DNA from 2 places in the Shinella sp. M27 genome. Region 2 is predicted to be linked to the other one. Evidence: predicted binding sites of a transcription regulator. Region 2 holds the regulator's gene; the other holds the start of a gene.

Region 1 (11,865 bases), on a different contig from region 2:
TAGGTCTTGAACCAGACGGCGGAGCCTGCCGGATCGCCATCGACGGTTTCGCAGATCGCCGCGCGGCTGATCGAGCCTTCGCCGAACAGCGAGGCGGCCACGCTTTCTTCCGTCGCTGCCACTTCGGCCAGCGCGTTTTCGTAGTCGGCGAGTTCGCGGATGAAACGCAGGATGATCGCGGCATCGGCCGCGACCGCAGGACGAATGCGATAAGACGTCATGGCCTTAGAACGGCCACCACTTCGAACCCGTCTGCTTGGCGGCTTTCGCCTCCTTCTTGCGGCGGCGTTCCTTGACCTTTTCCGGTTCGCCCAGATCGGCCTGGGCCTCTTCGGGCATACGGCGGTAATCCAGCGGCGGGTCGCTCAGATAACGGCGCTTGTCGGAATAGGCGCCCTGCTGGATGCGGCGGCCTTCACGATAGGCGGCGGTCTGCTGGGCGGTCGTCAGGTTGTGGTTCGTGGTCGATTGCGAGGCAAGCGGCGAACGGTAGTGGCTGTTGTCCTTGTTCTCGTCGGCCTCGGCGCGCAGGCGATCGCGCATGTCTTCCGGGCTTTCGATCCAGCCGGCATTGTCCTTGCTGGCGACGGACTGCTGCGGCGTGACCAGCGCTTCCTTGTTGCCCGGCACGACGAGCGCGCCGCGCGGCTGGTAGCGGATCTTCTTGGCCTGGTCGGCATCCGGCGTCTGGATCATCACGGCATTGCCGAGGTCGTCCAGCAGTTGCTCGCCGGAGGACTTGCTCGTGCCATAGGTCGGGCCCATGCAACCGGTGAGGAGAAGGCTTACGCCAATGAGGCCGAGAAGTCCGGCATGCACCCGAATATGTCGCATCATTCCCATCAAACCCTTCCAGCAGAGCCGGTACGCCGAAACCCGAGCAGGCAATACACCGCCGTGCCATGGCGGAACAATCCGACCATTTTCAGGCAGCAATAGCGGATGAAAACCGCAAGCGCAATTCACACGCTGGTGTTGGCGGCCGGAATCACCGGCCGTCAACAGAGTGAAGGTTCTTACGCAGCGCGGCGGAAACCGATTTCGCGCAGCGCCGCGGCGTCACGCGCCGAGACGTCGGGATAGTCGGCATCCGAGCCGACATCCGTCGTGATGCGCCAGGAACGGGCGCATTTCCGGCCCTCTGCCAGCTTCGGCTCGACCGAGACCTTGGCGACATCGCCAAGGCGGAAGGCCTCCGCGGGGCCTTCACCGGAAACGAGCGTGATGGCCGAGGTGATGCAGATTTCCGCAAAATCCTGACCCTCGAGCGCCGTCAGAAGCTCCGGATCGGCGATGTGGACGACCGGAGCGGCCTCCAGCGAGGCACCGATACGCTTCTCGCGACGCTCGATTTCCAGCGCGCCCGTCACGACCGAGCGAACCTGGCGGATCTTGTCCCACTTGGCTTCCAGCGCATCGTCGCGCCATTCGGCCGGCACATCCGGGAACTGTTCCAGATGGACCGAGACGGCATCGGGCTTCAGCGACAGCCAGGCCTCTTCCATGGTGAAGGGCAGCATCGGAGCGAGCCAGGTGACGAGGCACTCGAACAGCTTGCGGATGACGCAGAGCGAGGCGCGGCGCTTCAGCGAGGACGGGGCGTCGCAATAGAGCGCATCCTTGCGGACGTCGAAGTAGAAGGCCGAGAGCTCGACATTGGAGAAGTCGATGAGCGCGCGGGCGATCTTCTTGAAATCGAAGGCGTCGTAACCCTCGCGCACGACAGCATCCAGTTCCGCCAGACGGTGCAGCATGAGCTTTTCCAGCTCCGGCATGTCGGCATGGGCGATCTCCTCGCCCGTGTCGTGCGCCAGCGTGCCGAGCATCCAGCGCACCGTGTTGCGCAGCTTGCGATAGGCGTCGATATTGGTCTGGATGATCGTCTTGCCGAGGCGCTGGTCTTCCCAGTAGTCGGTGGTCATGACCCAGAGGCGCAGGATATCGGCGCCCGATTCCTTCATGACGTCCTGCGGCGAGACGACGTTGCCCTTGGACTTCGACTGCTTCTCGCCCTTCTCGTCCATGGTGAAGCCATGGGTGACGACGGCATTGTAGGGCGCGCGGCCACGCGTCGCGCAGCTTTCGAGCAGCGACGAGTGGAACCAGCCGCGATGCTGGTCGGAGCCTTCCAGATAGACATCAGCAGGCCATTTCAGGTCCGGGCGATCTTCCAGCGTGAAGGTGTGCGTCGAACCCGAATCGAACCATACGTCGAGGATGTCCTTGACCTGGGTCCACTTGGCCGGGTCGTGGTCGTTGCCGAGGAAACGCTCCTTGGCGCCCTCGGCGAACCAGGCATCGGCGCCTTCCTTCTCGAAGGCCTCGAGGATGCGGGCGTTGACCGCGTCATCGACCAGGACCTCGCCGTTCTCGTCGGCGAAGATGGCGATCGGCACGCCCCAGGCTCTTTGACGGGAAAGCACCCAGTCCGGGCGTCCCTCGATCATGGCGCGCAGGCGGTTCTGGCCGCTGGCAGGTACGAAGCGGGTGTCGTCGATGGCCGACAGCGAGCGCGAGCGCAGCGTGGTGCCGTCGCCGAGTTCCTTGTCCATATAGACGAACCATTGCGGCGTGTTGCGGAAGATGACCGGCTTCTTGGAGCGCCAGGAATGCGGGTAGGAGTGCTTGAGGCGGCCGCGGGCGAACAGCGTGTTGGACGCGATCAGCGCCTTGATGACGCGCTCGTTGGCATCGCCCTTCTTGCCGTTGTCGTCCATGACGCGCGCACCGTCGAAGCCGGGGGCATCGGCGGTGTAGAAGCCGGCATCATCGACCGGGAACGGGATCTTCGAGGAGATGCCGCGCGCTTCCAGTTCGCGGGCCTTCGACGTCCAGGCGTCAAAGTCCTCGCGGCCGTGGCTGGGCGCGGTGTGCACGAAGCCGGTACCGGCATCGTCGGTAACGTGGTCGCCATCGAGAAGCGGGACCGGGAAGGTGTAGCCGAGGTGCTTGAGCGGGTGGGCGCAGGTGAGCGCGGCCAGTTCTTCCGGGGCGATATCGCGGACGAACTTGAAGGTGAGCTTGGCCTTCGCGGCCGCCTCATCGGCAAGACGCGTCGCAAAGATCAGCTTTTCGCCGGGCTGCGGGCCAAAGTCGTTCTGCGCGCTTTCGACCTCGAACAGGCCATAGGGATAGCGCGAGGAAAAGGCGATGGCGCGGTTGCCGGGGATCGTCCAGGGCGTGGTCGTCCAGATGACGACGTAGTTGTCCTTGAGATCGGCGGCACCCTCCACGATCGGGAATTTCACCCAGATCATGTCGCTCTCGACATCGGCATATTCGACTTCGGCTTCGGCGAGCGCCGTGCGCTCGACCACCGACCACATGACGGGCTTCGAGCCGCGGTAGAGCTGGCCGCTCTTGGCGATCTTCAGCAGTTCGCCGGCGATGCGAGCTTCGGCGTGGAAGGCCATCGTCGTGTAGGGATTGTCGAAGTCGCCCTCGATGCCGAGGCGCTTGAACTCGTCGGCCTGGATCTTGATCCAGCCGCTGGCGAAGTCTCGGCATTCCTTGCGGAATTCGTTGACCGGAACCTCGTCCTTGTTCTTGCCCTTCTCGCGGTACTTCTCCTCGATCTTCCATTCGATCGGAAGGCCGTGGCAGTCCCAGCCGGGCACGTAGTTGGCATCATAGCCGCGCATCTGGAACGAGCGATTGATGACGTCCTTGAGGATCTTGTTCAGCGCGTGGCCGATATGGATGTTGCCATTGGCATAGGGCGGGCCATCGTGCAGCACGAATTTTTCGCGGCCGGCGGCGGAAGCGCGCAGCTTCTTGTAGAGACCCATCTGTTGCCAGCGGGCCACCGTTTCCGGCTCCTTCGTCGGCAGGCCGGCGCGCATCGGAAAGTCCGTCTGCGGCAGGTAGAGGGTGGACGAATAATCGACTTTTTCAGGTGTATCGGTCATGGATATGGCTATCGTCTCGTCGCGCGTCTTTCGCGCATGCGGGGGAATATCTGTCATCTGCACCGGCAATGACGGCGGGGGCGTTGCGAAAACGCCCGAAATCCCGGACCTTCCGGCCTCGCTCAGAGCGCGCGGAAGGCCGGGCCACTAATTCGCAGATCGATGGTCAGCCGGTGGAGCATCATGCGCGCGGTCTTACGGCCTTTTCAGCGTTTTGAAAAGACGCCAACGCGGTTTGCGATCAGAAACAGAGACGCTGGTCGATAGGCCCGAGCGGCTTGACGCCAGAGAGCAGCGCCCGCGCCTCCTCCTCGTCGCGCTTCATCTGCACAACGAGCGCATCGAGCCCGTCGAACTTCAGCTCGTCACGCAGGTGGCCGAAGAAGGAGACGGCGGAGACTTCGCCGTAGAGATCGCCTGCGAAATCGAACAGGAAGGTTTCGAGCAGCGGAGCGCCGTTCGATGTCACCGTCGGGCGGCGGCCGTAGCTGGCCACACCGTCATGCAGGCTGCCGTCGGGACGGCGGAAGCGCACGGCGTAGATGCCGTTGCGCAGCTCCACTTCCGGCGGCAGCTGCATGTTGGCGGTGGGATAGCCAAGCGTGCGGCCAAGCTGCTGGCCGCCGATGACCTCTGCCTCGACCGTATAGCGATAGCCGAGCAGACCGTCGGCTTCCACCACCGCCCCCTCGCCGAGCAGCTTGCGGATGAAGCTGGAAGAGATGACCGAGGCGTTTTCATCGCGGAAGGCATCGACCAGCGTCACGCCAAAACCGTTGTCCTGGCCGGCGGCCATCAGGAAGGCCGGGCCGCCTTCCCTGCCTTTGCCGAAATGGAAATCGAAACCCGTGACGACTTCGGAGGCATGCAGCCAGTCCATCAGGACGGTGCGGATGAAGTCATGCGCCGAGATTTCGGAGAAGGAACGGTCGAAGGGATATTCGATGACGGCCGAAAAGCCCATGCCTTCGAGAAGGCGCGCCTTGAGCGGCGCGGGCGTCAGGCGGAAGACGGGTGTCTCCGGGCGGAAGACGGTGCGCGGATGCGGCTCGAAGGTCAGCACCAGCGCCGGGATGCCGCGCTCGGCGGCGATCTCCAGTGCGCGCTGCAACACGGCCTGATGGCCGCGGTGCACGCCGTCGAAATTGCCGATGGCGATGACGCCGCCGCGCAGGTGCTCGGGCAGCGGCTGTTTCGTCTCGTTCCTGTGAAATACCGTCATGACGACCGTCTCCGTCACTGAAGCCGGGGCATCCACCATTTCGGGTGGGTGTTTTCCTGGACGAGGAAGGCTGCGAGTTTGGCCTCGTCGGTGCGGCCGGCTTCCACATAATGCTGCGCGTGAATGCCGCCCGAAATATAGAGCACGTCGAGGCCATAGGCTTCAGCACCGCGTACGTCCGTCGGCATGCCGTCGCCGACCGCGATGACGCGGCTGAGATCGAAGGCGCCGCGCACATCGCGGGCCTCGGAAAGCGACTTCTCATAGATCGGACGATGCGGCTTGCCGGCGATCTGCGTCGTGCAGCCCAGTTCCTCGTAGAATTTCGCCAGCGCACCGGCGCAAGGAATGAGCTTGTGGCCACGCTCGACGACGAGATCGGGATTGGCGCAGATGAAGGGCAGCTTGCGCTGCGCAAGCGCCGTCAGCTCCTCGCGGTAATCCTCGACCGTTTCCTTTTCGTCTTCGCGCAAGCCTGCGCAGACGACGATGCCGGCCTCGTCGATGCCAACGGTTTCGACGCCGAGGCCATCGAGCAGCGGCAGGTCCTTTTCCGCGCCGATGAAATAGACCTTCTTCGGTCCTTCGGCGATCAGCGCGCGGGTCACGTCGCCCGAGGTGACGATGCGGTCATAGGCATCGTCGGTGACGCCGAGACCGCGGATCTGCACCTTCACACCCGGATGCGGGCGTGGGGAATTGGTGATGAGCACGACGGTGAGGCCCGCCTTGCGCGCTTCGGCAAGCGCTTCGGTGGCATAGGAGAACGCCTCCACACCATTGTGCAGGACGCCCCAGACGTCGCAGAGCACCACGTCATATTGCGCGGCGATGTCGCGGAAGGATTGGATGCGTTCAGCCATCAGGAAGTCCCGTCTCAAGGTCGAAGCCCGACATTGCAAAGCGGGACAAAGAAAACAAGCCTCTTCCCGCAATTTTGCTCTGCCCACAGGGAAAGAGACGGAAATTCACGGTGTTGACTTGATGGCATGCGATATCGCCACCATCTGCCGGGCTGCGGTAACCATGGCAGGCGAAATAATTTGAGAGCGGCGTTCTTGACTCGTAAGACGCCGACGCCTACTTCAAGGCCGCTAGCACTCCTAATCGGTGAGTGCTAACATCAATCATCGGGTCCATTCCGGGATCCGCAATGTCATTCGATCGAGGGATTAGACAATGGCAAGCACCACCTTCCGCCCGCTTCACGACCGCGTCGTCGTTCGTCGCGTTGAGTCCGAAGCCAAGACCAAGGGCGGCATCATCATTCCCGATACCGCCAAGGAAAAGCCGCAGGAAGGCGAAATCGTCGCCGTCGGCACCGGCACCCGTGACGACAAGGGCGCAATCGTCGCTCTCGACGTCAAGGTCGGCGACCGCGTCCTGTTCGGCAAGTGGTCGGGCACCGAAGTCAAGCTCGACGGCGAAGACCTTCTGATCATGAAGGAAGCCGACATCATGGGCGTCATCGGCTGATTAGCCGATAACCCTTTCCGCAATTCGCTGATACCTATTCAGGAGCTCTCACAATGGCAGCCAAAGAAGTCAAATTCGGCCGCACCGCGCGCGAAAAGATGCTGCGTGGCGTCGACGTCCTCGCAGACGCAGTCAAGGTAACGCTCGGCCCGAAGGGTCGTAACGTCGTCATCGACAAGTCCTTCGGCGCTCCGCGCATCACCAAGGACGGCGTTTCCGTCGCCAAGGAAATCGAACTGGAAGACAAGTTCGAGAACATGGGCGCCCAGCTCGTTCGCGAAGTCGCTTCCAAGACCAACGACATCGCCGGCGACGGCACGACGACCGCTACCGTTCTTGCCCAGGCTATCGTTCGCGAAGGCCACAAGGCCGTTGCCGCCGGCATGAACCCGATGGACCTGAAGCGCGGCATCGATCTCGCCGTTGCCGAAGTCGTCAAGGATCTCCAGGCCAAGGCCAAGAAGATCAACACGTCGGAAGAAGTCGCCCAGGTCGGCACGATCTCCGCAAACGGCGACAAGCAGGTCGGTCTCGACATTGCCGAAGCCATGCAGAAGGTCGGCAACGAAGGCGTCATCACGGTTGAAGAAGCCAAGACCGCCGAAACGGAACTCGAAGTCGTCGAAGGCATGCAGTTCGACCGCGGCTACCTCAGCCCCTACTTCGTGACCAACCCGGAAAAGATGGTCGCCGACCTCGAAGACGCTTTCATTCTCCTGCACGAGAAGAAGCTCTCGAACCTCCAGGCGATGCTCCCGGTTCTCGAAGCCGTCGTCCAGACCGGCAAGCCGCTGGTCATCATCGCTGAAGACGTCGAAGGCGAAGCGCTTGCTACGCTCGTCGTCAACAAGCTGCGTGGCGGCCTCAAGATCGCTGCCGTCAAGGCTCCGGGCTTCGGCGACCGCCGCAAGGCCATGCTGGAAGACATCGCCATCCTGACGGGCGGCACGGTCATCTCCGAAGACCTCGGCATCAAGCTCGAAAACGTAACGCTCGACATGCTCGGCCGTTCGAAGAAGGTTTCGATCTCCAAGGAAAACACGACGATCGTCGACGGTGCCGGCCAGAAGGCTGAAATCGAAGGCCGCGTCGCGCAGATCAAGGCCCAGATCGAAGAAACCACCTCCGATTACGACCGCGAGAAGCTGCAGGAACGTCTTGCCAAGCTCGCTGGCGGCGTTGCCGTCATCCGCGTCGGCGGCTCGACGGAAGTCGAAGTCAAGGAAAAGAAGGACCGCATCGACGACGCCCTCAACGCGACGCGCGCTGCCGTTCAGGAAGGCATCGTACCGGGCGGCGGCGTAGCCCTGCTCCGTTCGTCCACGAAGATCACCGTCAAGGGTGAGAACGACGACCAGGAAGCCGGCATCAACATCATCCGCAAGGCCCTCCAGGCCCTGGTTCGCCAGATCGCGGACAATGCTGGTGACGAAGCCTCCATCGTCGTCGGCAAGATCCTCGAGAAGAACGAAGACAACTACGGCTACAACGCCCAGACCGGCGAATACGGCGACCTGATCGCCCTCGGCATCGTCGACCCGGTCAAGGTTGTCCGCACGGCTCTGCAGAATGCTGCTTCGGTTGCTTCGCTGCTGATCACGACGGAAGCCATGATCGCCGAATTGCCGAAGAAGGATGCACCGGGCGGCATGCCTGGCGGCATGGGCGGCATGGGCGGCATGGACATGATGTAAGACCTTCGGGTCTTATATCTGAGCCATCCGGTTCAGTTACGGAAAGGGCGGTCTTCGGGCCGCCCTTTTTGTTTTATTGCGCCGCCGGACCTGTATCGTTTCCGGAAAAAAGATTTTGACCATTTGTACAATAATTATCAAAAAGCCGTTGATGGTATCAAAAAACCCACTATAAAGACGCTCCAAGTGAACTTTAAAGATTCACAAGGGGTTCAGGCGCTGGGGAACGGCATCATTTTCGCCGCTTATCGTGCAGCCAGATATCCCGAACGATTTTGATAGAAACCGCCGACGACCTGAATGGAGAGGCAGCGGTGGTTTTCTCGCGTACGTCCGACCCGCATGCACAGACGGAGCCGGATGCAGTTCAGTTCATGAGAAAGTGGGGGCGGCAGACTTCGAGGAGGTCAGCCGGCACTGCTTTTTAGCATGTTGCGTGCCTGCAAGCCGCGACGTGTCGGTCAAATTCGAGCAACTGCCTGAGGTCGTAGGTGTTCAAGATAATCAAGACTGATCTCTCGTCGCCATTTCTGCCGGGCTCGATGGAGTTCGACGAGACGGACAACGAGCTGTTGACGCAATACTGTGTGACGGAGCGCTGGACCGGCGACCTTTCCAACGGCCTGTTCACGCTTGGCGATAAGGCGACGCAGGCGCACGGCCTGACGCAGCGCACCTGCGGGCTGCTCAATCTCATCCGCTGCTACGAGCCGCTCGACCGCACTCGCGTGCTGGAGCTCTTCGAGCAGGCGGCGGCCTCCTCCTCGTCCTTCTGCTTCTCCACGACGATCCATCTCGACGGCGCGCCGCGCCAGCCGGTGTTCTGCGTCGGGGAATCGACGGGGCTTGAGGAGAAATACGCCGGTACGATCATCGGCGTCTTCATCTTCCCGCGCTTCCAGATCGATCTGGTCGGGCGGCGCTTCAAGCGGCAGTAGGAAGCGGCGTTACGCCGCTTCGCTCTTCTCCGTGTCGATGCGGATGCGTTCCACCGGCACCGGACGTCCCAGGAAATAGCCCTGCGCCTCGTCGCAGCCTTCGTCGAGAAGGATGTCGAGCTGGCTGCGCGTCTCCACGCCTTCCGCCAGAACCGGCACGCGCAGCGACTGGCCAAGCGCCAGGATGGCGCGGATGATGGCTTTCGCCTCGGGGCTTGCCTCCACCTCGCTCATGAAGCTGCGATCGAGCTTGATCTTGTCGAAGGGGAAGGCGCGCAGCGTTTCGAGCGAGGAATAGCCCGTGCCGAAATCGTCGATGGCGATCGTGACGCCGAAGGCCTTGATGCGGCGCAGCGTGTTGAGCGCGCGCTCCTTGTCGCCGATGATCGTCGATTCCGTGATTTCGAGCTCCAGCCGGCGCGGGCTGAGGCCGGTCTCCAAAAGCACGCGGTGCACGAGATCGGCGACATCGGCATTGCCGAGCTGCACGGGTGAAAGGTTGACGGCAATCTTGTAGTCGTTGCCCCAGGTCGCGGCCTCGCGGCAGGCTTCGCGCAGCACCCATTCGCCGATCGGCAGGATGGCGCCGCACTCTTCGGCAACCGGGATAAATTCTGACGGCGGGATCGTGCCGCGCACCGGATGATGCCAGCGCAACAGCACCTCGTAGCCGATGGTCTCGCCCGACGTGACGGCCTTCTGCACCTGATAGTGCAGCTGCAATTCCTTGCGCTCGACGGCCTGCCAGAGATCGTTTGCAATCAGGCGGCGGCTGCGGGCGGCCTCGTCCATCGAGACCTCGTAGAAGCAGACCGTTTCGGTCAGCGCATCCTTGGCACGGTACATGGCGAGATCGGCATTGTTGAGCAGTGCTTCGACATTATCGGCATCCTGCGGATAGATGGCGACGCCGAGGCTCGCACCCGGCTTGATGTCATAGCCGTCGATGCGGATTTCGTCGTTGAGGCAGGTTTCGAGGCGCTGGATGAAATCGGTGAGATCCGCCATGTCCTCGAAGCGCTTGGCGGCCGCGAATTCGTCGCCGCCGAAGCGCGCGACGGTCTCGTCGGCCTCAAGGCAGGCCTGCATGCGCTTTGCGAGCGTGGTCAGAACCTCGTCGCCCGCAGCATGGCCGCGCGTGTCGTTGATTTCCTTGAACTTGTCGAGATCGATACCGATGGCCGCAACGAGGCCGCCGGAGCGGCGGGCGGAGAAGAGATCGGCCTCCAGACTGGCGTTGAAGCTTGCCCGATTGGGCAGGCCGGTCAGGCCGTCATGGCGGGCGAGGAAGGAGATCTGCTCCTCGGAGCGCAGGCGTTCGGATATGTCCTCATAGGTCGCAACCCAGGCGCCATCCGGCAGCGTGCGGTAGCGCAGCTGCACGGAAACGCCGTTCGACAGTTTCTCAATGAGCACGCCGCCGTCGTTCGCCTGGATGGCAGCGCGGCGGCGCGCATACATGTCGCGCGCCCGCGGCTTCCAGATTTCCGGATCGGCATAGACGTCGGCGACGCCCTGGTCGACGATCTCGCGCAGCGTCATGCCCGGCTGGATGCGGCCTTCCGGGAAGCCGAAGATTTCGCTGTAGCGCTTGTTGGCGATCAGCAGGCGTTCGTCCTTGTCGAACAGGCAGAGACCCTGTGACATGTTTTCCAGCGCCAGGTCGAGGTTCTTGGTGACGTCGGCCAGCCGGTCGGCAGCGGCCTTCTCCTTCGTCACATCCTTGGTGATCTTGGCATAGCCGATCAGCGCACCACCGGCATCATAGATGGGATCAAGCACGACATGGGCCCAGAAACGCGAACCGTCCTTGCGGTAACGCCAGCCCTCGCTTTCGTATTTGCCTTCCTCACGTGCGGTGCGCAACGCCCGGTCCGGCAAGCCATTGGCGAGGTCCTCCGCACTGTAGAACTGCGAAAAATGCCGACCCACGATCTCGTGCGCCTTGTAGCCCTTGTTGCGCTCGGCCCCCTCGTTCCAGTTGGCGACGCGGCCGGCGGGATCGAGCATGTAGATGGCATAGTCCTTGACGCCCTGCACGAGCATGGCGAACTGGCGTGTGCTTTCATTCGCCGCAAGTTCCGCCTGGCGGGCGAAGACGGCGGCCGTCAGGCCGGTGAAGAGCAGCGAGAAGGCGACAACCGCGATGAGCGGCACCATGAGGCTCGTCGACAGCATCGTGTCATTGCTGACCGGCATCAGGCCCGGTTCGACACGAACGGCCGCCATGGCTGTAAAATGCAGCGAGACCACGCCAAGCGCCATCAGGCCGGTCGCCGCCGCGCGGTCACGCACACTCTGCTGCGGGCGCATGCAGAACATCAGCGCCAGCACGCCGAACAGCCCGGCGCAGGCGAGCGAGGCCACAACATAGGTCCTATCCCAGGTGAACACGCCCGGCAGTTCCACAGCGGACATGCCGATATAATGCATGGAGCTGATGCCGGCCGCGAGCAGCAGGCCGCCGGCAGTCACGGCGCTACGGCCGCTGACATAGGTGGCAATGGCAAGCCCCATCGTGGTAACGACGATGGCGACGCCGAGCGAGAGCAGAGTCAGCTCCATGTCGAAGCCCATGGCGACGCCGGGGTCATAGGCGAGCATGGCGATGAAATGCGTCGCCCAGA
Region 2 (11,865 bases):
GCATTGGCAGGTCTACTGCAGCAGAGTGCGATTATTCCGGCGATGAAGGCCAATTCCAAGAAGCAGCTGCTTCAGGAACTGGCGGTAAAAGCGGCAAAGATCACCGGGATTCCGGAACGCGAGATCTTCGACGTCATCCTTCAGCGCGAGCGGCTCGGTTCGACCGGCGTGGGCAATGGCATCGCCATCCCGCACGGCAAGCTGAAGGAGCTTTCGCAGATCACCGGCCTCTTCGCGAGGCTTGAAACCCCCGTGGACTTCGAGGCCCTGGACGACCAGCCGGTCGACCTCGTCTTCCTGCTGCTTGCGCCCGAGGGTGCTGGCGCCGACCACCTGAAGGCCCTTTCGCGCATCGCCCGTGTGCTGCGCGATCCGGCCATGGTCGCAAAGCTACGCGCTTCCGACAGCGAAAGCGCGATCTATGCCTGCCTCAGCGAAGAACACGCGTCGAACGCGGCCTGAGGCTTTCGAATTCGCATGAAAAAACCGGCGGTTTTGCGACCGCCGGTTTTTCTGTGTCCGTCAAAGCCTTCGATCAGGCCTGCGTTGCACTCGCGTCGCCGGCAGGTGCCTTCGGGCCGCCCTTGGCGACGCCGACCATGGCGGGGCGCAGCACGCGCTCGCCGATGACGTAACCGTCCTGAACGACCTGCACGACCGTGTTGTTGGGAACGTCGGGGTTCGGCACTTCGAACATCGCCTGGTGGAAATTCGGGTCGAATTTCTCACCGATGGGCTCGAGCTTGCGCACGCCATGGCGTTCGAGGGCCGCCAGCATCGAACGCTCGGTCATTTCTACGCCTTCGGCCAGCGTCTTGACGCTCTCGTCGTTTGCCAGCGCATCGGCCGGGATTGCGTCGAGCGCGCGGCGCAGGTTGTCAGAGACGGCCAGCATGTCGCGGGCGAAACCGGCGACGGAATAGGACTTGGCATCCTTCACGTCGCGCTCGGTGCGGCGGCGCAGGTTGTCCATCTCGGCGGCAAGGCGCAGATACCTGTCGCGCAGGTCCGAATTTTCCGCGCGCAGCACGTCGAGCGGATCCGGCTCGGACGGGGTGTCGGCCTCGACGGCGGCGTCTGCCGCTGCATCCGCAGCCAGGCTGATATCCACCACGTCGTCAGGTCCGTGTTTCTTGCTCTCGTCGGTCATGACGTACTCCGAATTGCATGTGTCCTGAGGTTGGGCCCGATATCGAGCTTTGAGCCCGAAAAATCAAGGGTGGATGGGCAATTCAACGCGAAAGCCGCGACATCAGCTGCGCCGTATAGTCCACCATCGGCACGATCCGCGAATAGTTGAGCCGCGTGGGGCCGATGACGCCGACCGCACCGACGATCTTCTCGTCGCTGTCGCGATAGGGTGCGACGATGAGCGAAGAGCCGGACAGCGAGAACAGCTTGTTCTCCGAGCCGATGAAGATGCGCACGCCCGGCCCGGTTTCCGCGAGGTTCAGGAGCTCGATCAGGCCATCCTTGCGTTCGAGATCGTCGAACAGCATGCGCAGGCGATCGATATCGTCAGCACCGGCAAGGCCTTCGAGCAGGTTCGCCCGGCCGCGCACGATGAGCCGCGTCGGCTTGCCCTCCTCGAAGCCGCCGGACCAGACGGCAAGTCCACGCTCGACGAGATCCTGCGACAGCTTGTCCAACTCGCCGCTGATCTCGCCGCGCAGGCGCTCCAGCTGCGAGCGCGCCTCGACCAGCGTGTTGCCGGCAAGATGGGCATTGAGGAAATTCGCGGCCTCTGTGAGCTGCGAGCCCGTCACGCCGGCCGGCAGCTCGATGATACGGTTTTCCACCTGGTCGTGATCGCCAACCAGCACGACCAGCGCCTTGGTCGGCTCCAGCCGGATGAACTCGACATGTTTGAGCACGGCGTCGTTCTTCGTGGTGATGACGAGGCCGGCGCCACGCGACATGCCTGATAGCGCCTGGCTCGCCTCGTTCATCATGGTCTCGACGGCCGTATGCTTCTGGCCGTGCGGACGCACATGCCGCTCGATCGAGGCGCGGTCCTCCGCCGAGATGTTGCCGATCTGCATGAAGGCATCGACGAAGAAGCGGAGCCCCAGCTGCGTCGGCAGGCGGCCGGCGCTGATATGCGGCGAATAGATTAGGCCCAGTTCCTCCAGATCGCTCATCACATTGCGCACGGAGGCAGGCGACAGCGACATGGGCAGGATGCGCGACAGGTTACGCGAGCCGAGCGGCTCGCCGCTTTCCAGATAGCTCTCCACGATGCGGCGGAAAATCTCGCCCGACCGCTCGTCGAGCGCCGACTGAATGTCCGGACCGGGGGATCGCAAAACCATCTTTCGCCAACAACCTTGTTACTTCAGGGGAATATAGTGATTTAGGCGATCAGCGCAAAACGGATTTTCGCGACGCAGCATCGCGAGAAATCGCCCGGCTTTCCGTCGCGCCATTCCCTCATCCGGCGAACTGGTCTAAAGCACCTTCCAATATATCATGAGACAGGAGTTCGTCATGCGGCCGTCCGGCAGAAAAACCGATCAGATGCGCAAGGTTTCCTTCGAGCGCAACGTTTCCAAACATGCCGAGGGATCCTGTCTCGTCAAGTTCGGCGATACGCATGTGCTGGTCACGGCAAGCCTGGAAGACAAGACGCCGCCGTGGCTGCGCAACAGCGGCAAGGGCTGGGTGACCGCCGAATACGGCATGCTCCCGCGCGCCACCGGCGACCGCATGAGGCGCGAAGCCGCCACCGGCAAGCAGGGCGGTCGCACGCAGGAAATTCAGCGCCTGATCGGCCGGTCGCTCCGCGCCATCGTCGATCTCGAAGCACTTGGCGAACGCCAGATCACCATCGACTGCGACGTCATCCAGGCCGATGGCGGAACCCGCACGGCCTCGATCACCGGCGCCTTCATCGCCCTGCACGACTGCCTGAAGTGGATGGAAGCGCGCAACATGATCAAGACCGAGAAGGTCCTGAAGGATCATGTCGCCGCGATCTCTTGCGGCATCTTCGCCAGCCAGTCGGTGATCGACCTCGACTATCTCGAGGATTCTGCCGCCGAGACCGACGCCAATTTCGTCATGACCGGCTCGGGCGGCATCGTCGAAATCCAGGGCACCGCCGAAGGCAAGCCGTTCACCGAGGAGGAATTCTCCAGCCTGATGACGCTTGCCCGCAACGGCATTGCCGAACTCGTCACCCTGCAGAAGCAGGCGATTGCCGGATAAGGCTCGACCATGACCGCCGCGATCGAAGGCATTCTCGAAACAGCGCTCTATGCTGACGACCTCGACGCGGCGGAAGCCTTCTATGGCGGCATATTGGGGCTGGAAAAGATCACCCGCCAGGCCGACCGCCACGTCTTCTTTCGCTGCGGCCCGGGCGTTCTCCTGATCTTCAACCCGAAGGAGACCGTGCAGCCGCCACCGCCGCACGCCTTCCCCGTGCCGGTGCACGGGGCGACGGGTGCCGGCCACGCCTGTTTCCGTGTTCCAGGCTCAGCGCTTGATTTCTGGGTAAAAAAGCTCATAGAAGCCGGCATCACCATCGAAGCGGACTTTCGCTGGCCGAACGGCGCCCGCTCCATCTATTTCCGTGACCCCGCCGGCAACAGCCTCGAATGTGCCGAGCCGGGTCTATGGAACATCGCCTAGGAACCCTTATGCGCAAGCTCGACACCAAGACGATCGTCGTCGCCAGCCACAATGCGGGAAAAATCCGCGAGATCGAGGACCTGATCGGCCCCTTCGGCTTTTCCGCCAAATCCGCCACCGAACTGAAATTCGACGAGCCGGATGAAACGGGCACGACCTTCGAGGAAAACGCCGCCATCAAGGCGCTCTCCTCCGCCAAGGCCTCCGGCCTGCCGGCCCTTTCGGACGATTCCGGTCTCGTGATCGACGCGCTCGACGGTGCGCCGGGCGTCTACACGGCCAATTGGGCGGAGAAGGAAGACGGCACGCGCGATTTCGCCATGGCCATGGAGAAGGTGGAGAAGGCGCTTTCCGACAAGGGCGTGACCGAGGCGAAGGACCGCACCGCGCGCTTCGTTTCCGTGCTCTGCCTCGCCTGGCCGGATGGTCACACCGAACTCTTCCGTGGCGAGGTCGAAGGCACCGTCGTCTGGCCGCCGCGCGGCGAGAAGGGTTTCGGCTATGACCCGGTGTTCCAGCCCGAGGGTTACGCGACGACCTTTGGCGAGATGAGCGCGGAGGAAAAACACGGCTGGAAGCCCGGCGATGCCACGGCGCTGTCGCACCGGGCGCGCGCCTTCAAGATTTTCGTCGAAACCTGCCTGAAGGCTTGAACGATCCATGACGGCAGTGCCCTTCGACATGCGGCCGAGTTCGGCAGCGGATCTCTCCGATCCCGGCTTCGGCATCTATGTGCACTGGCCGTTCTGTGCCGCCAAATGCCCCTATTGCGACTTCAACAGCCATGTGCGCCACCAGCCGGTCGACCAGCCGCGCTTCGTGCAGGCCTTCCTGAAGGAAATGGCGACAATGCGCCGGCTCACCGGCTCGCGCACCGTCACCAGCATCTTCATGGGCGGCGGCACGCCCTCGCTGATGGCGCCGGAGACGGTGGACGCGATCCTCAACGGCATCGCCCGCCACTGGCATGTGCCCGATGGCATCGAGATCACCATGGAGGCCAATCCCTCCAGCGTGGAGGCCGAGCGTTTCCGCGGCTACCGGGCGGCCGGCGTCAACCGCGTCTCGCTTGGCGTTCAGGCGCTGAACGACCGGGACCTGAAATTCCTCGGGCGGCTGCATGACGTCGCCGATGCGCTGAAAGCCATCCGCCTCGCGCGAGAAATCTTTCCGCGCATGTCCTTCGACCTCATCTATGCCCGCCCCAACCAGACCGTCGAGGAATGGGACCGCGAGCTGAGGGAGGCCGTCTCCTACGCCGTCGACCATCTCTCGCTCTACCAGCTCACCATCGAGGAGGGCACGCCCTTCTACGGCCTGCACAAGGCCGGCAAGCTGATCGTGCCCGACGGCGAGCAATCCGCCGTGCTCTACGAAGCGACGCAGGAGATCACCGAGCGCGAGGGCATGCCGGCCTACGAGGTCTCCAATCATGCCCGCCCCGGCTCCGAGAGCCGCCACAACCTCACCTACTGGCGTTATGGCGACTATGTCGGCATCGGCCCCGGCGCGCATGGCCGGCTGACGACCGGCGGCGCGAAGATCGCGACCGCCACGGAGCGCAAGCCGGAGGGCTGGCTAAGCCTCGTCGAGGCCGAGGGCCACGGCATGGTCGACCAGGAGCTGCTGGAGCGCGAGGCGCAGGCCGACGAGCTGCTGCTGATGGGCCTTCGCCTCAAAGAGGGTATCGATCTCGTGCGCTGGCAGGCCCTGTCCGGCCGCGAGCCGGACCCGGATCGCGAACAGTTCCTCATCGAGCACGGCTTCATCGAGCGCCTCGGCAATTCCCGCCTGCGCTGCACGCCGGCGGGAATGCTGATCCTCGATGCCGTGGTGGCCGACCTCGCCTGCTAGGCCGACCGGCGCTTGTCCGCAAACATCTTGAACACCCGCCCGTCGATGGCTGCAAGGCCGACGGCGATCAGCGCCATGCCGGCAAAATGCTTCGGCGCCAGCACCTCGCCCAGAACCAGCGCGCCGAGCAGGATGGCACTGACGGGGATGAGGAAGGTCACCAGCATCAGGTTCGTAGCCCCCGCCGTCGCAAGGATGCGGAAGAAGATGACATAGGCGAGGGCTGTGGCGAGCACGGCAAGGCCGAACAGCGCGAGCCAGGCCTCGTGCGAGGGCATGGCCAACGTCCAGGGACGATCGACGACCAGCGCCACGGGCAGCATGATCAGCGCGGAGGCCGTCACCTGCCCTGCAGCCGGCAGCAGCGGCGGCAGGCCCATGCGGCGGAAACGGCGGCCCCAGATACCGGCAAAGGCATAGGACACGGCAGCCCCCAGTACGGCCAGCTGCGCCAGCACATTCGTGCCGAGATCCGACAGCACCGAAGGGCCGATCATCAGCGCCACACCGGCAAAACCGACGAGCACGCCCACCAGCCGGCCACCCGTCATCTTCTCGTCCTCCGTCAGCACATGGGCAACGATGACGGCGAAGAGCGGCGTCGTGGCGTTGAGGATGGAAGCGAGGCCACTGGCGATATGCGTCTGGCCCCAGACGATCAGCGAGAAGGGGATGACATTGTTCAGCACGCCCATACCGAGAAAGGCGAGCCAGACCTCGCGGCCGCGCGGCACGGCATGGCCAGACAGGCGCACGATGGTCCAGAGCGCAATCGCCGCCAGCGCCACGCGGGCGGCGACGATGGTGAGCGGCGGCAGCTCGCGCACGAGAATGCCGTTGAACAGGAAAGAGCCGCCCCAGAGCGCGGAAAGCGCGATGAGCAGGCCCCATTCGATCGTCGTCATAGGACGGTTTGACATGATGGTATCCTCAGAGATTTTTTCTAAACCGGATGAAAAGGCCGGATGTGACGCACCGGAATTTGCGCTATCATTCCGGTAATTTCCGCCTGAGACAAACGATCATATTTCCTGATATCAGCGAGGAAAACTAAATCATGAACGGTCGCCTCCCCTCTCTGTCCGGCCTGCGCGCCTTCGAGGCGACGGCGCGGCATCTGTCCGTCACACTTGCCGCCGACGAGCTTTCGGTCACGCCCGGCGCCGTCAGCCTGCAGATCCGTGACCTCGAAGAAGCGCTCGGCGTTCGGCTCTTCGAGCGCAAGCCGCGCCGGCTGATCCTGACGGACGATGGCGAAGGCTACTTCAAGGCCATGCGCTCGGCCTTCCGGCTGATGCGCGAGGCGACGGAGGAACTGCTGATCCGGGCGCGCTCGCCGTCCACGCTGCTGATCAGCTGCACGCCGACTTTTGCCGCGCAATGGCTGGTGCCGCGCCTGCCGAAATTCGAGGAGAGCCTGCCCGGCGCCGATATCCGCATCAGCGCCTCCAACCGCCTCGTCGATTTCGCCCGCGACGGCGTCGATATCGCGATCCGCCATGGTTTCGGCCGCTATGAGGGCCTGGTGAGCGAAAGGCTGCTGGACGACGACCTCGTGCCTGTCATCGCGCCTTCCCTGCGCGAGCGGATACCGCTCGACGAGCCTGGTGACCTCGGCAAGCATGTGCTGATCCACGACGTGCACCGGCAGGATTGGCGGCTCTGGCTGGAATCCAACGGCATCACCGAGATCGACGCCCAGCGCGGCCCCGTCTTCACCGACAGCAACGGCGCAATCGAAGCGGCGAAGGCGGGCGATGGCGTGGTGCTGGTGCGGCTGTCACTGGTGGCGCGGGAAATCCAGGAACGCCGGCTGGTTGCGCCCTTCTCGAGAGGGGTCGCGACAGGGCTCGCCTACTACATCGTCTATCCGCCCGGCGCGCTGGATCGCCCGGCCGTCGCCAGCCTCCGGCAATGGCTGACGGAAGAGGCCCGTGCGGTGCGCGGCAGCTAATCCGGAAAATCTTCCATCTGCTCTTTGTAAATCTCGAAACCTGCCCGCCTGTAGGTCACCTGCGCCTTCGGGTGGTCGTTGGTATCGGTATGCAGCCAGATCCGCCGCGTCGCCTCACGCCAGACGGCCCGCAGCGCCGTGTCGAGCAGCCAGGGGCCGATGCGCCGGCCATAGGCGGCCGGGATGAGACCGAAATGCGTAAGTTCGATATCCTCGGTATCGATGGCATCGAATTCGCAGAGGCCTATCGCCCGCCCCTCCTCGCGCAGGACGAAGGTCGCCGTCGAAAACGCAGACAGGAAGGCCGCCAACGCTGCCTGCGGCATGTGCAGGCGGGAATCCCAGGTGAGCGGCGTGCCGATCTCCCGGTAGATCGCTAGATAGTCTTCGATCGAGAGGCGTTCCGGCTGAAACGCGAGATTGACGGCCGGCACTGGCAGAGCCGCACGGTTCGCCGGCGGTTCGCGCAGGTGCATATAGGTGACGAGCAGTCGCATGCCGGTCTCTCAAAGAGAAACGCCGTGCGCGTCCAGAGGACGGCACGGCGTCGCGCTAAAGGGCAAAGGGCCTATTCGTTGATCAGGCGCTTCAGAAGCTCGATCTCGTGGCTGAGCTTGGTATCGCCCGAGATCAGTTCCTCGATCTTGCGCACTGCATGCAGCACGGTCGTGTGGTCGCGTCCGCCAAAACGGCGGCCGATTTCCGGGAAGGAGCGTGGCGTCAGCGTCTTCGACAGATACATGGCGATCTGGCGCGGCTTGACGATGACGCGGGTGCGGCGGTTCGAGACCAGCTCCTGGCGCGAGACGTTGTAATGCTTGGCAACGACGCGCTGGATGTCCTCGATGCGCACGCGGCGCGGCTCGCCGGCTGCGACGAGATGGCCGAGCAGTTCGTCGACGCGCTCGATCGTCAGGTTCGGCTCGAAGGAGCGGCGAAACAGCAGCTGATTGAAGGCGCCTTCCAGCTCGCGACCGCTGGCCGTGATGTTGCGGGCGACGTGGCTCAGAATTTCCGGCGAGATATCGAGCGAGCCGTCTTCCTGCTGGGCTGCGGCCAGGCGGCGCTTGAGGATTTCGAGGCGCATCTCGTAGTCGGGCGCTTCCATCTCGATGGCGACGCCACCCTGGAGGCGCGAACGCACGCGCGGATCGAGCGATTCCAGTTCCCACGGTGCGCGGTCGGCGGCGACGACGACCTGCTTGGCGGAATCGAGCAGCATGTTGAGCAGATGGCAGAACTCGTTCTGGATCGAATTCCCCTGCAGGAACTGCATGTCGTCGATGATCAGGAGATCGATGTTGCGCAGCGTCTCCTTCAGCGAGAGCGCGTCATTGTCGCGGATCGCGGTCGCGAAGCGCCACATGAAATATTCGGCCGTCAGATAGACGACGCGCGGATTGCGGGCGCTGGAAAGCGCACCGAGCGCGATGGCCTGCAGAAGATGCGTCTTGCCGAGGCCGACGCTGGAATGGACGAAGAGCGGGTTGAAGCGCACGGCGCCGGCACCGGCTTCCGCGATGGTGCGGGCGGCGGCAAGGGCGACGCGGTTCGACGTGCCCTCGACGAAGGCATCGAACGTGTAGCGCTGATCGAGCGGGGAGCCGAAGAGCGGGCCGGTGTGCTGGGCGCGCGGCTGGGCTGCAGGCGCAATCGAAGCAATGGCATTGGCGACGGGCTGCGGGCCACCGGCGGCGCGGCGCGGCTGGGCCTGCGGTGCGGGTTCGGCAACGGCAACGGCCTCGTCGAGGCTGCCGGGACGCACGCCGCGGGTGGCGGTGCGCACCAGGATTTCCACCTTGAGGATTTCGGCATCCTCCTGCTGGAACAAGCTGGTGATGAGATCGAGATAGCGGTTGTTGATCCAGGACTTCAGAAATGTCGTGGGCACAGACAGGCGCACGACGCTCTTCGAGACGGAGTGGATCTTCAGCCGACCGAACCAGCTTGCGAAGACGTCCGGACCGACCTGCGCTTTAAGGCGCGCGCTGACCCGCTCGAAAATCGCGTCCTGCTTCATATCGGATGGAACCCCCGCCGCGCGCACTTCTTCTTTCGGAAGCGCCTTGAGTGCATTTTCCCCGTTCGCGAATGCACCAGTCGTCCTGGCCGTATTCATTTGCATCTTGCCGCCTTCTTTCATGCTTCTTCGCCACGCCGGCAGTTCTGCCGACGCCTTCCATGTTTGCCATCGCCCGTCCGTGTCGAGCCAATCGCCCGAACGGGTTCTGGTGTCCCTGACAGTGCCGACCCCCTACCTTCAGCACGGTCCTGTTTGTCAAACACAAGTCGGGCCTCGAAAGATCCGGCGTCATGCCCGATCCGCTTGGTCCGTTTGTGAGCCACACCATCCGCTCCCTCGTTGAGCGTCCGGCAGGCATGCCCGCGTTCATCACGGCCGTCCTCGCGGCTTTCGCCCGGCGCGACCGAAGTCGCAAAAAGCCCTGCCAGTGTGCCAGGGGCACCTGGGGCAAGCTCTGCCGGTTTGATGATTTTACGAAGCGTGGGCCGCTCCGCTACAGAGAACAAACAACCACCGCTGCCTTGTGAGACAGTCTTGCCGGCGATCATTTTCGGGATATGTCCGCGCCCCCTGTGGAAAGCATTTAGGCAGGATCATGCCCCAAGATCAATCACGAATTTTACGCAAAATTAAGGGGCAGGCGTTGACTCGGAAGAGCGTTTTTGACTCGGAAAGCCCCCCTCTCAACAGAATCCGTTAGGAATCAATGGCTTTGTTTTCGGGTGGGTTTCGCAGCGCGGGAAAAACGAAAAAAATAAAAATTCGCTTGACTCAAATTGCTGTCAAACTCCCGCTACGAAAGGGGTACCGAGGCGGGATAACCTCCCACAAGTAACTGAATTTAAAGAGTTTTCTTCGTCACTCTTTTGACACGATCGAGCCGTGCACGTTAACCATAGCAAGCCCGAAAAACAAAACAAAAAGCCCGGCGCAGGCGCCGGGCTTTTACTAATATTGCATAGCTCAGGTGGAGCTGATCAGGCTGCCGTCATCGTCTTGACGCGGTTTGCGAGACGCGAAACCTTGCGGGAAGCCGTGTTGGAATGAAGCACGCCCTTGGTGGCAGCGCGCATCAGTTCCGGCTGTGCAGCCTTGAGGGCGGCAGCGGCCGAAGCCTGGTCGCCGGAAGCGATGGCTTCTTCGACCTTGCGGATGAAGTTGCGGACGCGCGAACGGCGCGACTTGTTGACTGCAGTGCGCGCGGCGATCTTGCGGGTCGCCTTCTTTGCCGAGCTTGTATTGGCCATGTATGCCTCTCTTCAGAAATCTGACACGAACTCCACCCTCGCCGTGCCGGGTCACTGCGACCTGTCATCCAAGCAATTCGGGAGCAATATCGGAAAACCTCAGAATTCGGCTTTCCAAACTGTGGGCGGCGTATAGCTGGAAACCGCGGGGTCGTCAACGCGGATTCTGCAAGAAACGCCGCCTCGGGTGATTCACCGGTTGCCGAACACAGGCTTGCGCTTCTCGATGAAGGCCGTCATGCCCTCCTTCTGGTCTTCCGTGGCGAAGAGCGCATGGAAGAGCCGGCGCTCCGCGCGCATGCCTTCCGACAACACCGTCTCGTAGGCGCGGCTCACCGCCTCCTTGGCCATCATGGTCGAGGGCAGCGAGAAGCCCGCGATCTTTTCCGCCGCCGCCAGCGCCTCGTCCATCAGCTTTTCCGGCGCGACGACGCGGGCCACCAGGCCGCAGCGCTCAGCCTCCGCCGCATCCATCATTCGGCCCGTCAGGATCAGGTCCATCGCCTTCGACTTGCCGAGCGCGCGCGTCAGGCGCTGCGTGCCGCCCATGCCGGGGATGATGCCGAGCGTGATTTCCGGCTGGCCGAATTTCGCCGTCTCCGAGGCGATGATGAAATCGCACATCATGGCGACCTCGCAGCCGCCACCCAGCGCAAAGCCGCTGACGGCGGCGATCATCGGCTTGCGGCAGGCTGCCACCTCGTCCCAGCCGGCGGCAAGGTCTTCCACGACCGCTTTGGCAAAGCCGTAGGGCTGCATTTCCTTGATATCAGCACCGGCGGCAAAGGCTTTTTCCGAGCCGGTGAGGACGATGGCGCCAATGCCGGCATCCGCCTCGAAGCCTGAAAGCACGCTCTTCAACTCCTCCAGCAGCTTGCGGTTCAGCGCATTCAGCGCCTGCGGCCGGTTGAGCGTGATGAGGCCGACGCGTCCGCGCGTCTCCACCAGCAGGGTTTCATAGGCCATTCGTCTCTCTCCTTTTTTGTTACGCTCTGCCGAACGGAAAACCGCTTCACACTTTTCCTGGCATTGGCTCTATTTCTGGCAATCGGCACAATAGAACGTCGACCGCCCGCTCTGCACGATACGGCCGATCGTGCCCGCGCAGCCGGGTGTCCGGCAAGGCTCTCCCGCACGATCATAGGCGGAAAAGG

Evidence for each region. Region 2 encodes HrcA, which represses chaperone genes, less so after heat shock. Its sites were predicted from a motif close to GTTAGCACTCNCNNNNNGNGAGTGCTAAC; they were not measured.
Region 1: the regulator HrcA is predicted to act here: its motif matches at 6,224-6,252, upstream of groES (co-chaperone GroES).

What each region holds. Positions count from the first base shown of each region.
Region 1 covers NZ_JBLZPK010000027.1:144,317-156,181, forward strand. The annotation lists gene ACOZK4_RS10520 (GNAT family N-acetyltransferase) at 1-221, opposite strand, end outside; gene ACOZK4_RS10525 (hypothetical protein) at 226-843, opposite strand; gene ileS (isoleucine--tRNA ligase) at 1,017-3,908, opposite strand; gene ACOZK4_RS10535 (bifunctional riboflavin kinase/FAD synthetase) at 4,150-5,130, opposite strand; gene ACOZK4_RS10540 (TIGR01459 family HAD-type hydrolase) at 5,145-5,993, opposite strand; gene groES (co-chaperone GroES) at 6,310-6,606, shown strand; gene groL (chaperonin GroEL) at 6,660-8,300, shown strand; gene ACOZK4_RS10555 (hypothetical protein) at 8,792-9,238, shown strand; gene ACOZK4_RS10560 (bifunctional diguanylate cyclase/phosphodiesterase) at 9,248-11,865, opposite strand, start outside.
Region 2 covers NZ_JBLZPK010000032.1:107,665-119,529, reverse strand. The annotation lists gene ptsN (PTS IIA-like nitrogen regulatory protein PtsN) at 1-462, shown strand, start outside; gene grpE (nucleotide exchange factor GrpE) at 536-1,150, opposite strand; gene hrcA (heat-inducible transcriptional repressor HrcA) at 1,233-2,312, opposite strand; gene rph (ribonuclease PH) at 2,488-3,207, shown strand; gene ACOZK4_RS12785 (VOC family protein) at 3,217-3,633, shown strand; gene rdgB (RdgB/HAM1 family non-canonical purine NTP pyrophosphatase) at 3,642-4,286, shown strand; gene hemW (radical SAM family heme chaperone HemW) at 4,294-5,487, shown strand; gene ACOZK4_RS12770 (DMT family transporter) at 5,484-6,407, opposite strand; gene gcvA (transcriptional regulator GcvA) at 6,545-7,441, shown strand; gene ACOZK4_RS12760 (GNAT family N-acetyltransferase) at 7,438-7,938, opposite strand; gene dnaA (chromosomal replication initiator protein DnaA) at 8,010-9,461, opposite strand; gene rpsT (30S ribosomal protein S20) at 10,442-10,711, opposite strand; gene ACOZK4_RS12745 (enoyl-CoA hydratase) at 10,904-11,677, opposite strand; gene mutM (bifunctional DNA-formamidopyrimidine glycosylase/DNA-(apurinic or apyrimidinic site) lyase) at 11,747-11,865, opposite strand, start outside.